Regions from separate parts of the Mycobacterium sp. AMU20-3851 genome, predicted to be linked through region 2. Evidence: predicted binding sites of a transcription regulator. Region 2 holds the regulator's gene; each other region holds the start of a gene.

The links. The regulator LexA, encoded in region 2, represses DNA repair genes until DNA is damaged. The targets are predictions, from matches to a motif close to CGAACANNTGTTCG.
Region 1: a site for LexA is predicted at 1,089-1,102, ahead of V4U86_RS14875 (HNH endonuclease signature motif containing protein). Genes of this name have one in related genera too.
Region 3: a site for LexA is predicted at 2,346-2,359, ahead of V4U86_RS03815 (HNH endonuclease signature motif containing protein). Genes of this name have one in related genera too.

What each region holds. Positions count from the first base shown of each region.
Region 1 is NZ_CP146371.1:3,115,669-3,119,847, reverse strand. Features, by position in the region: gene ppc (phosphoenolpyruvate carboxylase) at 1-1,027, shown strand, start outside; gene V4U86_RS14875 (HNH endonuclease signature motif containing protein) at 1,246-2,547, shown strand; gene V4U86_RS14870 (ATPase) at 2,724-3,095, opposite strand; gene V4U86_RS14865 (hypothetical protein) at 3,161-3,304, shown strand; gene V4U86_RS14860 (alanine racemase) at 3,331-4,179, shown strand, end outside.
Region 2 is NZ_CP146371.1:3,385,765-3,389,943, forward strand. Features, by position in the region: gene V4U86_RS16210 (LysM peptidoglycan-binding domain-containing protein) at 1-161, opposite strand, end outside; gene V4U86_RS16215 (TetR/AcrR family transcriptional regulator) at 320-886, opposite strand; gene V4U86_RS16220 (oxygenase MpaB family protein) at 1,031-1,984, shown strand; gene lexA (transcriptional repressor LexA) at 2,017-2,706, shown strand; gene V4U86_RS16230 (LGFP repeat-containing protein) at 2,726-4,179, opposite strand, start outside.
Region 3 is NZ_CP146371.1:768,716-772,894, forward strand. Features, by position in the region: gene V4U86_RS03810 (NCS1 family nucleobase:cation symporter-1) at 1-703, shown strand, start outside; gene V4U86_RS03815 (HNH endonuclease signature motif containing protein) at 860-2,185, opposite strand; partial or broken gene V4U86_RS29115 (IS481 family transposase) at 2,436-2,579, shown strand; gene V4U86_RS03820 (pyridoxal phosphate-dependent aminotransferase) at 2,678-3,838, opposite strand; gene V4U86_RS03825 (urease accessory protein UreF) at 3,866-4,179, opposite strand, start outside.

The sequences.
Region 1 (4,179 bases), 270 kb from region 2:
TTCCAACAAGGACGGCGGTTATCTGGCGGCGAACTGGGCGTTGTACCGCGCCGAACTCGACCTCGTCGAGTCCGCGGAGAAGACCGGAATCCGGTTGCGGCTGTTCCACGGTCGCGGCGGAACCGTCGGCCGCGGCGGCGGGCCCAGCTACGACGCCATCCTGGCCCAGCCGCCGGGGGCGGTGCGCGGGTCACTGCGCATCACCGAGCAGGGCGAGGTGATCGCCGCCAAGTACGCCGAACCGCGGATCGCACACCGCAACCTGGAAACCCTGCTGGCCGCCACCCTGGAATCCACCCTGCTGGACTTGGAAGGGTTGGGGGATTCTGCGGCTGACGCGTACGCGGTGCTCGACGATCTTGCCGCACGCGCCCAGCGCGCGTACTCCGAACTCGTGCACGAGACACCGGGATTCGTCGAGTACTTCAAGGAATCGACGCCGGTCAGCGAGATCGGTGCGCTCAATATCGGCAGCCGGCCGACCTCGCGTAAACCGACCACGGCGATCTCCGACCTGCGGGCCATTCCATGGGTGCTGGCCTGGAGCCAGTCCCGGGTGATGCTGCCCGGTTGGTACGGCACCGGAACGGCCTTCGAGGAGTACGTGGCAGGCGGGGCGGGCAGACTCGAGGTGCTGCAGGACCTCTACGAGCGGTGGCCGTTCTTCCGGACGGTGCTGTCGAACATGGCACAGGTGCTCGCCAAATCGGATCTGGGCCTGGCGGCACGGTATTCGGAGCTGGTGGCCGATGAGGATCTGCGGGCCCGGGTGTTCGACAAGATCGTCGCCGAGCATGAGCGCACCGTCCGGATGCACGGACTCATCACCGGCCAGGATGATCTGCTGGCCGACAACCCGGCGCTGGCCCGGTCGGTGTTCAACCGCTTCCCGTACCTGGAACCGCTGAACCATCTGCAGGTCGAACTGCTGCGCCGGTACCGGTCCGGTGACGAGGACGAGCTGGTGCAGCGGGGCATCCTGTTGACAATGAGCGGGCTGGCCAGCGCGCTGCGCAACTCTGGCTAGCGCACGGGGACCGATGTCCTGGGACATCACCCTTGCACGCCTTGGCTTTCGGATGTAGCATCGAACACAAGTTCGAATGCGATGTTGCTCCCAGTGCTTGACGGTGAGCTTCAGACCGCGACTCCGGTCGCCGAGAGGTTCTTCTGTCCTGCGGGACTGGTCGAACCGCCTTGCCTGATCGTGCCTGTGGGCACCTTCTGTGAAAGTCGGTATCCGTCATGGACGCCACTCATCTCGACAGTTTCGTCGATACGTTGATCGATGATCTCGCCGTCACCGCTGTCCCGGAGGACGATGCCGGGCGCACGTTGTTCCATCTGCTGGACTGTCCGCGGCGGGTGGTCGATGAGCCCTCGCTGCTGGCGGTGCTGGTGGCCGCAGTCACCGCCCGCAACCTGCTCGACCATGTGATCGCCCAGGCAGTTTCGGCCGCGGAGCGGCTCGGCATCCCGGCGCGCCGGCACCTACGTACGGGGGCCGACCTGCTCACCAGCCTGGGCGTGGCCCCGGGCGCCGCGCAGCGCTTGGTGCGGGTGGGCCGGGCGGCGCACACCCTGCCCGCGCTCACCCGGGAACAACGCTTGGGCGGGATCGGTATCGAATTCGCCGACGCCGTCGGGCGGGGCGTCTCCCACATCCAAGCCCGGACCCCTCTGTCGGAGGAGGACCGAGCGAAGGTCGTGACGAAGCTGATGATTCAGACCACCCCAGCTGAGGTCGCGGAAAAGGCCCGCACGAACGCCATCGAGCGTGCCTCGACGGTGCCGGGCGACGCAGGCGCGGTGCCGATCGCCGAGAACACTGACCTCAACGAGATGACGCTGGTGCAGACCGACGAAGGACGCGTCGCGGCGACTCTGGATCTGGATGCGCTGACCGGGGAGGAACTGTTCGCCGCGCTGGACCCGTTGTGCCGGCCGGTGCCACAACCGGACGGATCGCCGGACCCGCGACCACCCGGGCGGCGGCGCGCGGACGCGTTCGGGCAGATCATGCGCACGTATCTGTCGAGTTCGCAGCGCCCGATGTCGGGGGGTGTGCTGCCGCACGTCACCCTGATCCGGCCAGCCGGCGTCGACACCCTCGGCTTCACCGGGCCGGTCAGCGCGCCCACCGCCGACCTGATCTCCTGCGACAGCACCCTGGCCACGGTGATCGTCGACGGCGCGGGAGCACCGCTGGATGTGGGACGCGCCGAACGGCTGTTCACGCCGATCATTCGTAAGGGACTTAGCGTGCGCGACGGTGGTTGTGCGTTCCCGGGTTGTGGGCGGCCGGTGTCCTGGTGCGATGCCCACCACATCACACCGTGGAGCGCCGGGGGCACCACCAGCATCGACAACGGGGTGTTGCTTTGCCGGCGCCACCACACCCTGATTCACCACGATGGCTGGCGGGTCTACCTCGGCCCCGACCGCCACCCCTGGTTCATCCCACCCCACGACCCGGCCGAACCCCAACCACCCCATCTGCGTTCCCACGCACGCAGAACCATGACCGACCTACCCACCGCCGCATAACCGAATCCCACCGCGCACCTTGACAACTCCACAGTGAACCCGCCTTGCCGGGTTGTTCATCCGCGACCGTCACCGCACACTGAGAGATCGTGTCGGTTGATGGATCGGACGGTGCACGATACCGATTGTGTTGAGGGCCAATCCGATTACGGGTTCTGAGCACACAGCTCAGGACACTAGATTCGGGCTGCCCGGCGCACCTGGGTGATCGCGCCCCGCACGGCGCTCTCGACCGACGCCAGCGGGGCGGCGATCGCCTCGCCGATCTCGACGATGGCCTCCACCCGCGCCACGATCAGCTCGAGCCGCTCCACCATGCTGATCAATCGCGGCGCGAGCTCGTCGATGCTGGTGATGGTGGCGTTGAAACGATCCAGTGTGACGTCGAGATCGCCGATGGAGCTGTTCAAGGTGACGACGGTCCGGTCCAGGTCGACCAGCAGCGCCTCGACCTGCACCACGGTGGCATCGGCGTTGAGTGCCGCCTGGGTGAGCGTCTTGATCCGCCGGCTCGCCGGACGGGTTCGACCGTCGCCCTTGTCTGCCATAGGGCCAGTATGTCGCCGCCCCGTTCGGAAGGGAACCGAAACGGCCGGACCTGCGTCTGACCTGTATGGCGAACTTCTGCTGCGGGAGCCCGCGGTTACGCACGGACGCCGGTTCGGCCGGCGCGGTGGCCGACTACCTCGCCGGGTACGGCGAGGCGCTGGCCGACCGCGGCACGGACGGCCAGCCCGAGCGGTCGGCCGACGACTGACGGCGCGGTTGGGTACTGTCCGTGGGATGCTGGACATCGAGACACCGGCCCTGGTGGTCGATCTCGCGCGGTTGACATCGAACATCGCGGCGATGGCGGACGCGGCTCGCGGCAAGGCCGTCGATCTTCGGCCCCATGCCAAGACGCACAAGAGCATTCAGATCGCCAACCTCCAGATGGGTGCCGGTGCCGTCGGCATCACGGTGGCGACCGTCTCCGAGGCCGAGTCCTTCGCCGACCACGGGATGGACGACATTCTGATCGCCTACCCGATCCTGCCGCTGGGGGCGAAGGCGAGGAGATTCCGCGAACTCCTCGACCGGGTGCAGCTGCGGGTCGGAGTGGACAGCGCCGCGGGAGCGTCGGCGATAGCCCGGGCCGCGGACGGGCGCGACGTCTCGGTGCTGATCGAGATCGACAGCGGTCAGCACCGGACCGGGGTTCCCGCAGCGGAGGCGGCGGCCCTTGCGGTGGAGTGCGATCGAGCCGGGCTGACCGTTGCCGGTGTCTTCACCCACGGTGGGCACGCGTACTCGAGCCCCGACGCACCGGGCCGGGCAGGCGCGGACGAGGGCGATCAGCTCGCGCTCGCCGCCCGCGCCGTGCGGGATGCAGGATTCGACATCGCCGTTGTCAGCGCGGGATCGACGCCGACGTGGAGATCGCCGCGACCGCCCGAGGTCACCGAGGAGCGCCCCGGCACATATGTGTTCGGTGACCGTCAACAGGTCGCGCTGGGGTCCCAGGACCCGGACGCCTGTTCGGCCTGGATCGCCGCCACCGTCGTCAGCTCCCGCGGCGACCGCCTCGTGATCGATGCCGGATCCAAGGCGCTCACCGGCGAGCGGCCACAGTGGCTGGACGGCTACGGCAGC
Region 2 (4,179 bases):
CTGCGGTAGCCCAGCGGCGCCCCACCGGGGCGCCGGGACTGCACGCGCCGACGGCGAACCACCACGTCGCGGGGCAGCGGCCACACCTCGGGCACCGTCTCCGTCTGCCGGGGACGCGCATCGAACTGCCGGGCGCTGGTACGAGCTTCGAGAATGGTCATCGGACTGCTGCCTCTCGGTAGGGTCGGGCTGGGTCTCGCTTGGCGGCTTTCGCCTCTGTGTTCGAACGATAGTCGATCATGTGTTCGATGGATAGAACACGTGATCGAACTGTTGCCAAACGATAGACCGGACCACCGACAAGTAGTCCGTGCGCGAATCAGCCGGGGCGGCCCGCCAGCAGCCCACTGGATGCGAACTTCAGGCCGCTGCGCAGTTCTTCCAGGCTGATCGGGTCGTCGCTCTCGATATACCGCAGGGTCGTGGCAACGGCCATGTTGAAGAACAGCCAGGCCAGGGCGCGCGGACTCAGCTCGTTGCGGTACTGGTCGCGGTAGTGGCCCATGTGCAGGGTCGTCATCGCCAGCAGCGTCGCATTCAGCCCGGAGACGTTGTCGAAGGTGCGCACATGGTCGGGCCGCTGCGCCAGGTAGCGGATGAGTTTCCGGTTGGCGAGGGTGAACTCGATGAGGATGTCGATGGACGCCTGCATGGCCTCCTCGGGCTCGTGCATGGTCACCGACCGCAGCATGTCCTCGATGGCGGGCGCCTGCTCGGCCGCGAGCCGCTCGATGGCCGCGTCGATGATCTCCTCCTTGTTGGAGAAGTACTGGTAGATGGACCCCTTGCTGATGCCGGCCTGCTCGGCGATCGCATTCGTGGTCAGTCGATCCGGCTCGGTCCGGCGCAGCAGAAGCGCGGCCGTGGACACAATTTTTGCGACCATTTCCCTAGACCGCTCTTGCTGCGGCCGCTTTCTGGGCCCTGAACTGTGTTTATCTGTGGCCATGGAGGCCCCCTTACGCGACTTGAATGCGACCTTTCGGTCATATTAGCGTCGGGTCCTCAGCACGAGGAGGTGCGCGCAGCCATGACTGCCACAACGGATCTGCCCATCCAGGGGAACCACGACGGCGACGAGCGCGAGCTCGTCCCGATGGACTCGCTGACCGCCGAGCACACCGGGCGGTGGACGTTTCTCATCGTCGACGGCGCGGCCTTCATGATGCAGGCCATGCATCCGGTCATCGCGGAGGTGACCGGCCGCTACTCGGCGGCCTTCCACGGCGACGCCGGCGGCCGGGCGATCCGCTCGATCGACTCCGTGCTGCGCTGGACCTACGGCGGCACCGAGGCGCTCGCCGAGGGGGACCGCGTCCGGGCCCTGCACAAACCGCTCACCATGACCAGCGCCGCCACAGGCAAGCAGATCAGCGCGCTCAACACCGAGGCCTACCAGTGGGTGATCGCGACCGGCTACATCGTCACCGCACAGGGCGGGAAGTTGCTGATCGGCCGGGACTTCACCGATGCCGAGAAGGACGAACTACTCCGGGACAACCGGCGGTTGGCCCGTCTGCTCCACGTCCCGATGCGGGGATACCCGCGGACCCGGGTGGAAATGGACGCCTACTTCGAGGCCATGATCGACAAGCTGGAGGCCACCCCACAGGCCCTGCAACTGATCGAGGAGATGGTGACCGGGCAGGTCGACCTGCCGGCCTCGGTACCGGCGCCGCTGCGCCCCGCGGTACGGACGGCGTTGCGGCCCGCTCTGCGGTTCAACTACCTGTCCATCGTCGGACTGCTCGATCCGCGACTGCGCGCCAAGCTGGGGGTCGGCTGGAGCCGGCAGGAGGAGCTGCAACTCCAGCTCATCTACGCCGCGATCCGGACGGCGTACCGGGTGCTGCCGGACCGGCTCACCTACTTCCCGCTGGCCTATCACGCGCGCAAGCACCACGAGTGCCTGCAGAAGATGACGCAGCGGCAGCAGAAGTCGTTTGCCTACCACCTGCCCGACACGCCTCGAACACATGTTTGATTATCTGTCCGGCGGCGACTACATTCGGCGCCATGAGCGAGAGCACCGAACACCCTGAGGCACGCTCCAGTCTGACCGAGCGTCAGCGCACCATCCTGGAGGTCATCCGCACCTCCGTGACCGAGCGCGGCTACCCGCCGAGCATCCGCGAGATCGGCGATGCCGTCGGTCTCACCTCCACCTCGTCGGTGGCCCACCAACTGCGCACCCTGGAGCGCAAGGGCTACCTGCGCAGAGACCCGAACCGCCCACGCGCCGTGGATGTCCGCGGCGCGGACGACAACGTGGCCCCGAACAATGTGACCCCGATCGTGGCAACCGAGGTCGCGGGTTCCGACGCGCTGCCCGAGCCCACCTTCGTCCCGGTCCTGGGCCGGATCGCCGCCGGCGGGCCGATCCTGGCCGAACAGGCCGTCGAAGAGGTCTTCCCACTCCCCCGCGAGCTGGTCGGCGAGGGTTCCCTGTTCCTGCTGAAGGTCGTCGGCGAGTCGATGATCGATGCCGCGATCTGCGACGGCGACTGGGTTGTCATCCGGCAGCAGAACGTCGCGGAGAACGGCGACATGGTCGCCGCCATGATCGACGGCGAGGCCACCGTCAAGACCTTCAAGCGCACCAAGGGTCAGGTGTGGCTGATGCCGCACAATCCGGCGTTCGACCCGATCGACGGTAACGACGCCCAGGTGCTCGGCAAGGTCGTCACCGTCATCCGCAAGGTCTGACGGGTTCGCCCGGGGAGGCTCAGTCGGCCCGGACGAACCCGTTCGTCCGGGCGAACTCCTCACTGGCGAACCAGATCTCGGCCTCGGTGTCCCGGTAGCCGGGGCTACCCGGAGCCCAGTACAGACCCGATTTGGTGTCCGCCTTGATCGGATAGCCCTCCGGCGCGCGGTACCGGTCACCGGTGGCCAGTCGCATCGACGTCCAGCCCGGATCCTCCGGTTCGTCGTCCGAGATGGCGGCGTGCCGGCCACTGGGGAAATCCGGTTCGTAACCGGACCGGACCGCCGTGGTGGGCGGGTCGAAAGTGGGCTCTTCGGACAGCGATTCGATCCGGGTCGGCGCGGTGTCCACCGCGTCGGGATCGGAATCGAAAATCAGATCGTCGGCCGGCGCCTGCAGTTCCTCGAGCTCGTCGCCCTCGTCGGAGTCGAAGTCGCCGCCGTCGAAGTCGCCGCCGTTGTCCTCATCGGTCTCGTAGTCGTCGAACCCGTCGTCGGTGGTCGGTTCTTCCGCGCCGGCCGAGATACTGCTGAAGGCAGGCACCTCGCCGGCCGGCGGTGCCGAGGCCCACAGGCTCTGGGTGGAGTCGTAATCCCGTTCGCCGTACTCGGGCTGAGTGTGCTCGGGCTGCTTGTACTCGGGGTCGTAACCGTGGTCGTTGTAGCCCTGGTTGTCGTAGCCCTGGTCCTCGTAACCGTGGTCGTATCCGTCGTCGGCGTAGCCCGCTCCGAAATCGTCGTCGGCATGGGACCGCCGGTTACGCAGGACCGCGACCGCGACGAGGCCGATCACGCCGATCAGCGGGATCAGGCCGAGCAGCCACCACCAGCGCCACGTGTACCACTTGTCGCCGCTGTCGGTGTCCGCAGCGGCCTCCGAGCCGGGGGCCGGGGCGGCCGGAGCGTCGGCACCCGGCACCTCCAGACCGGCGAGTTGGGATTGCAGGCCGGCCGGTTCGGTGCTGAACTTGCCGGTCGACTTGTCCCACGAGACGGACCCGCCGTTGAACTGCTGACTGATGACGCTGCCGTTCTCGGTCTGATCCCCCTTGGGGGCGCCGAGCTCACCGGTCGCGCCGCCGAGCTTCTGCCACGCGGCGTTCATCGCGCCGCGCACGATCACCGCACCGAAGTCCGGCGTCCAGAAGATCACCGGGTTGTCCTCGGCGGCGAACGGGACCACGCGGCTCTGCGGCGCCAGGCCGCCGTCGGCCTCGCTGGCGGTCGGGAATCCGAGATCCCCGGTGGGCCCGCCGACGCTCTCGTACTTGGCCAGCACCTGACCGGTCACCACATTCGCGCCGGTTTCGGGGCTGTAGAAGATCTTGCCGCCCGCGAAGTTCTGGCCGACGCCGTCCGCGCCGATCGCGTACTGGGCGCCCTCTTCGGCGCCCAACGGCCCCAGTGCCCCACCGGCGGCGCGGCGCGCGGCGTTGATCGCCGAGGTGGCATCGGAGGGAACGTCGACCGCGC
Region 3 (4,179 bases), 2.6 Mb from region 2:
CTACGGAAAGTCTTTCGAAGCCGTCAAGAAGGGCAACTTCCTCGGCCTGCCGGTGAACTTCCTGCTGTTCTCGGTGCTGGTGGTCGTCACCGCATCGTTGACCCTGCCGGTGTTCGGTGAGCTGATCACCGACCCGGTCGAGACGGTGGCCCGCATCGATCACACCTTCGCGATCGTGCTGGGCGCCTTGACCTTCGCCATCGCCACCATCGGCATCAACATCGTCGCCAACTTCATCTCGCCGGCGTTCGACTTCTCCAATGTCAGCCCGCAACGCATCAGCTGGCGCGCGGGCGGCATGATCGCCGCGGTGGGTTCGGTGCTGATCACCCCGTGGAACCTGTACAACAACCCGGAGGTCATCCACTACACGCTGGAGACCCTCGGCGCGTTCATCGGCCCGCTGTTCGGCGTGCTGATCGCCGACTATTACCTGGTGCGCAAGCAGCAGGTGGACGTGGACGACCTGTTCACCATGGATGAATCCGGAAAGTACTGGTACACCAAGGGATACAACAAGGTCGCGGTGATCGCCACCATCGTCGGGGCGACGCTGGCCGTCATCCCGGTGCTGCTGGGCGGCAGCGTGGCCGGGATGGCGACGGCGGCCCAGTACAGCTGGTTCATCGGCTGCGGCGTGGGCTTCGGGCTGTACTACCTGCTGGCCCGCAAGGATGCTCTCGTCGCCGAATCCTTGTCGTGACGCGCATCTGGCGCGGCGAATACGCCGGGCCGCCTGCGAAGGTGTACGTCGAGAAGGCCTGACTCATCGTGGCGGGTCCGGCTCTGTCATCTCTGCGGGTTCCCGCCGCGTGTGCGGGTTCACTGTGGAGTTGTCAAGGTGCGCGGTGAGATTCGGTTATGCGGCGGTGGGTAGGTCGGTCAGGGTGCGCCGGGCGTGCGAGCACAGGTGCGCCGGTTCGAGGCCGGCCAGGTCGTTGGGTGGGATGAACCAGGGGTGGCGGTCGGCGCCGAGGTAGACCTGCCAGCCGCCGTGGTGGATGGCGGTGTGGTGGCTGCGGCAGAGCAGCACCCCGTTGTCGACGCAGGTGCTGCCTCCGCTGTTCCAGGGTTGGATGTGGTGGGCGTCGCACCAGGACACCGGCCTTCCGCAGCCGGGGAATGCGCAGCCACGGTCACGTACCGCCAAGCCTTTTCGGATGATGGGGGTGAACAACCGTTCGGCGCGCCCGACATCGAGCGGCGCACCGGCGTCGTCGACGACTACTGGAGTGAGGGTGCTGTCACAGGCGATCAGGTCGGCGGTGGTGGCGCTGATCGGCCCACCGAATCCCAAGGTGTCCACCGCACTCTCACCGATCAGGCTGGCGGGGGTGGGCCGGATCAGGGTGACGTGCGGGAGCACACCCCCCGAGGTCGGCCGCTGCTGGCCGGACAGATAGGTGCGCAGCACCTGACCCAGCGCATCGGCACGCCGCCGCCCTGCCGGGCGGGGGTCCGGTGAGCCGTCCGGTTGGGGCACGGGCCGGCATAGTGGGTCCAGTGCGGCGAACAGTTCCTCCCCGGTCAGCGCATCCAGATCGAGGGTGGCATTGACCCGCCCTTCATCGTTCTGGATGAGGGTCATCTCGTTGAGGTCGGTGTTCTCCGCGACCGGCACCACGTCCGGTTCGGCTGGTTGCGCCGCGCCTTTGTCGATGGCGATCGCGCGGGCCTTCGTGCCGACCTCGGCCGGCGTGGTCTGCAGCATCAACTTGCGCACCACCGCGGCCCGCTCTTCCTCCGAGAGTGCTACCCGGTTGCCGATGTGGGTGACGCCTTTGCCGACCGCGTCGACGAATTCGATCCCTAACCCGCCCAGGCGCTGTTGCTGGGTCAGCGTGGGCAGGGTGTGTGCGGCCCGGCCGACCCGGGCCGCGCGCAACGCGGCACCTGGGGCCATTCCGAGCATGGTGAGCAGATCGGCACCCGAGCGTAGGTGCTTACGGGCCGGGATCCCGAGCCGCTCAGTGGCCGCGCAAGCTTGGGCGATGACATGGTCGAACAGGTTGCGCGCGGTGACGGCAACGGCGAGCACCGCGAGCAGGGGCTGTTCGTCGAGCATCCGCCTCGGACAGTCCAGCAGATGAAACAAAGTCCGCTCGGCATACTCATCCGGTGGCGGTAGGGCGGCGAGGTCGTCGATCAGCGTGTCGATGAAGGCCTCGAGATGGGCGGCGTCCATGCCAGTCACCCAACCTTTCACAAAAAGGTGTACACGGGTAGACATTCACATTCGACTAGGCAAACCGTCTAGGCAGTCCACCAACGGACCGCCCGAACACATCGGCGACAACGTCGCAGCTAAGGCCCACCGGATACCGGGAGCGACAAATAATTCAATTCGAACGTCTGTTCGAAGTCTACGCCGATCCGACGTGCTGCGCAAGGGTTATGTCTCAGGACATCGGTGACACTTCTGCCTCAAAGCTTGGGTGGTGGCTGTCAATGGACCCATCGGCCCGCGTGTCCGGCTGGCGATCTCGCAATGGCCCGACGACGCACCGCGCGGGGCGTGCTCGACGTTCTGCGCCGAGCACGGCATCTTCCGAAAATCGTTCTACGAGTTACGCAAACGGCAAGCCCTGCAAACCGTGAGCTGTAGAACCGGTTCGAACAGGCCAGCACCAGCCCACCGGGACTCGGCGCAGAACGGGCATCGACCCATCTTCTCCCGTCAGCGTGACTTGAGCACCTCGAGACGGCGGATCGCCTCGTCCAGGGTGTCGTCCCGTTTGCAGAATGCGAAGCGCACCAAATGATTCCAGCCGCCATCGGTGCTGGTGAACGCGGACATCGGGATGGCGGCCACCCCGGCCCGGTGTGGCAGTTCGGCGCAGAATTCGGTGCTGTCGTGATAGCCGAGCGGCCGCGGGTCCGCGCACAGGAAGTAGGTTCCCGAGCTCTGGTGCACTTCGAAACCGAGGTCGGTGAGCGCGGTCCCCAGCCGGTCCCGCTTGGCCTGCAGATCGGCGCGCAGCCCGGCCACCCACGCATCCTCGTGGTTCAGCGCGTAGGCCACCGCGGGCTGGAACGGCGCACCGCCGACATAGCTCAGATACTGTTTGGCCGCGCGCACGCCGGCGATCAAATCCGGTGCAGCGCAGGCCCAGCCGATCTTCCAGCCGGTGGCATTGAACATCTTGGCGGCACTGGAGATGGTGACGGTGCGGCCCGCCATGCCGGGCAGGGATGCGAGCGGCACATGCGTGCGGTCGTCGAACACCAGCGTCTCGTACACCTCGTCGGTGATGACCAGCAGATCATGCTCGACGGCCAGCGCGGCCAGTGCGGACAGCTCGTCCTCGGTCAGCACCATCCCGGTCGGGTTGTGCGGGGAGTTCACGATCAGCGCCCGGGTTCGCGGGGTGACGGCGGCGCGCAGGGCGGCCACGTCGAGGGCGAACCCGCGACCGTCGGGCACCAGCGGCACGACCACCCGGTGGCAACCGGCCATCGCGACGACAGGGGAGTACGAGTCGTAGAACGGCTCGATCACCAGCACCTCGGAGCCCGGTTCCGCCAGCCCGAGCAGCGAGGCGGCGATCGCCTCCGTCGCGCCGACGGTGACCAGCACCTCGGTGTCCGGGTCGTACTCGACGCCGTAGTTACGGCGGCGCTGCGCGGCGATGGCCTGCCGTAACGCGGGGATGCCCAGGCCGGGCGGGTACTGGTTGACCCCCTCGGCGATGGCGTCCTGGGCCACCTTGAGCATGCCGGCCGGTCCGTCCTCATCGGGGAAGCCCTGGCCGAGGTTGACCGCGCCGATCCGGGCGGCCAGCGCCGACATCTCGGCGAAGATCGTCACCGCGTACGGCCGGAGCCGCTGAACCGTCATGGTGATCGAGGGTAGTGACCCCTGCGGTCAGGTGGCGAACAGCCGGGACGATCGCCGCTCGTGGCGCATCCCGCTGATCTCCAGCGCCGGTGCCACGCTGCACAGATCCTCCAGCGGGCGGGCGCAGGCCTGCTGGGCCAAGGCCGCCGTCGCAGCGGCGGTACGTAACTGGATCCGCTGGCTCTGCAGCGGCCCGAGCCGGCCCAGCCGGACCGCCGCGCTGAGCATCGACCCCATCATCGAGCGCAGGGATCCCAGCACCGCGAGCTGCTCGGTGACACCCAGCAGGGCCTGCACCACCCCGTCCACCACGGCGGCATTGCCGGGCGCGTCACCGGCGC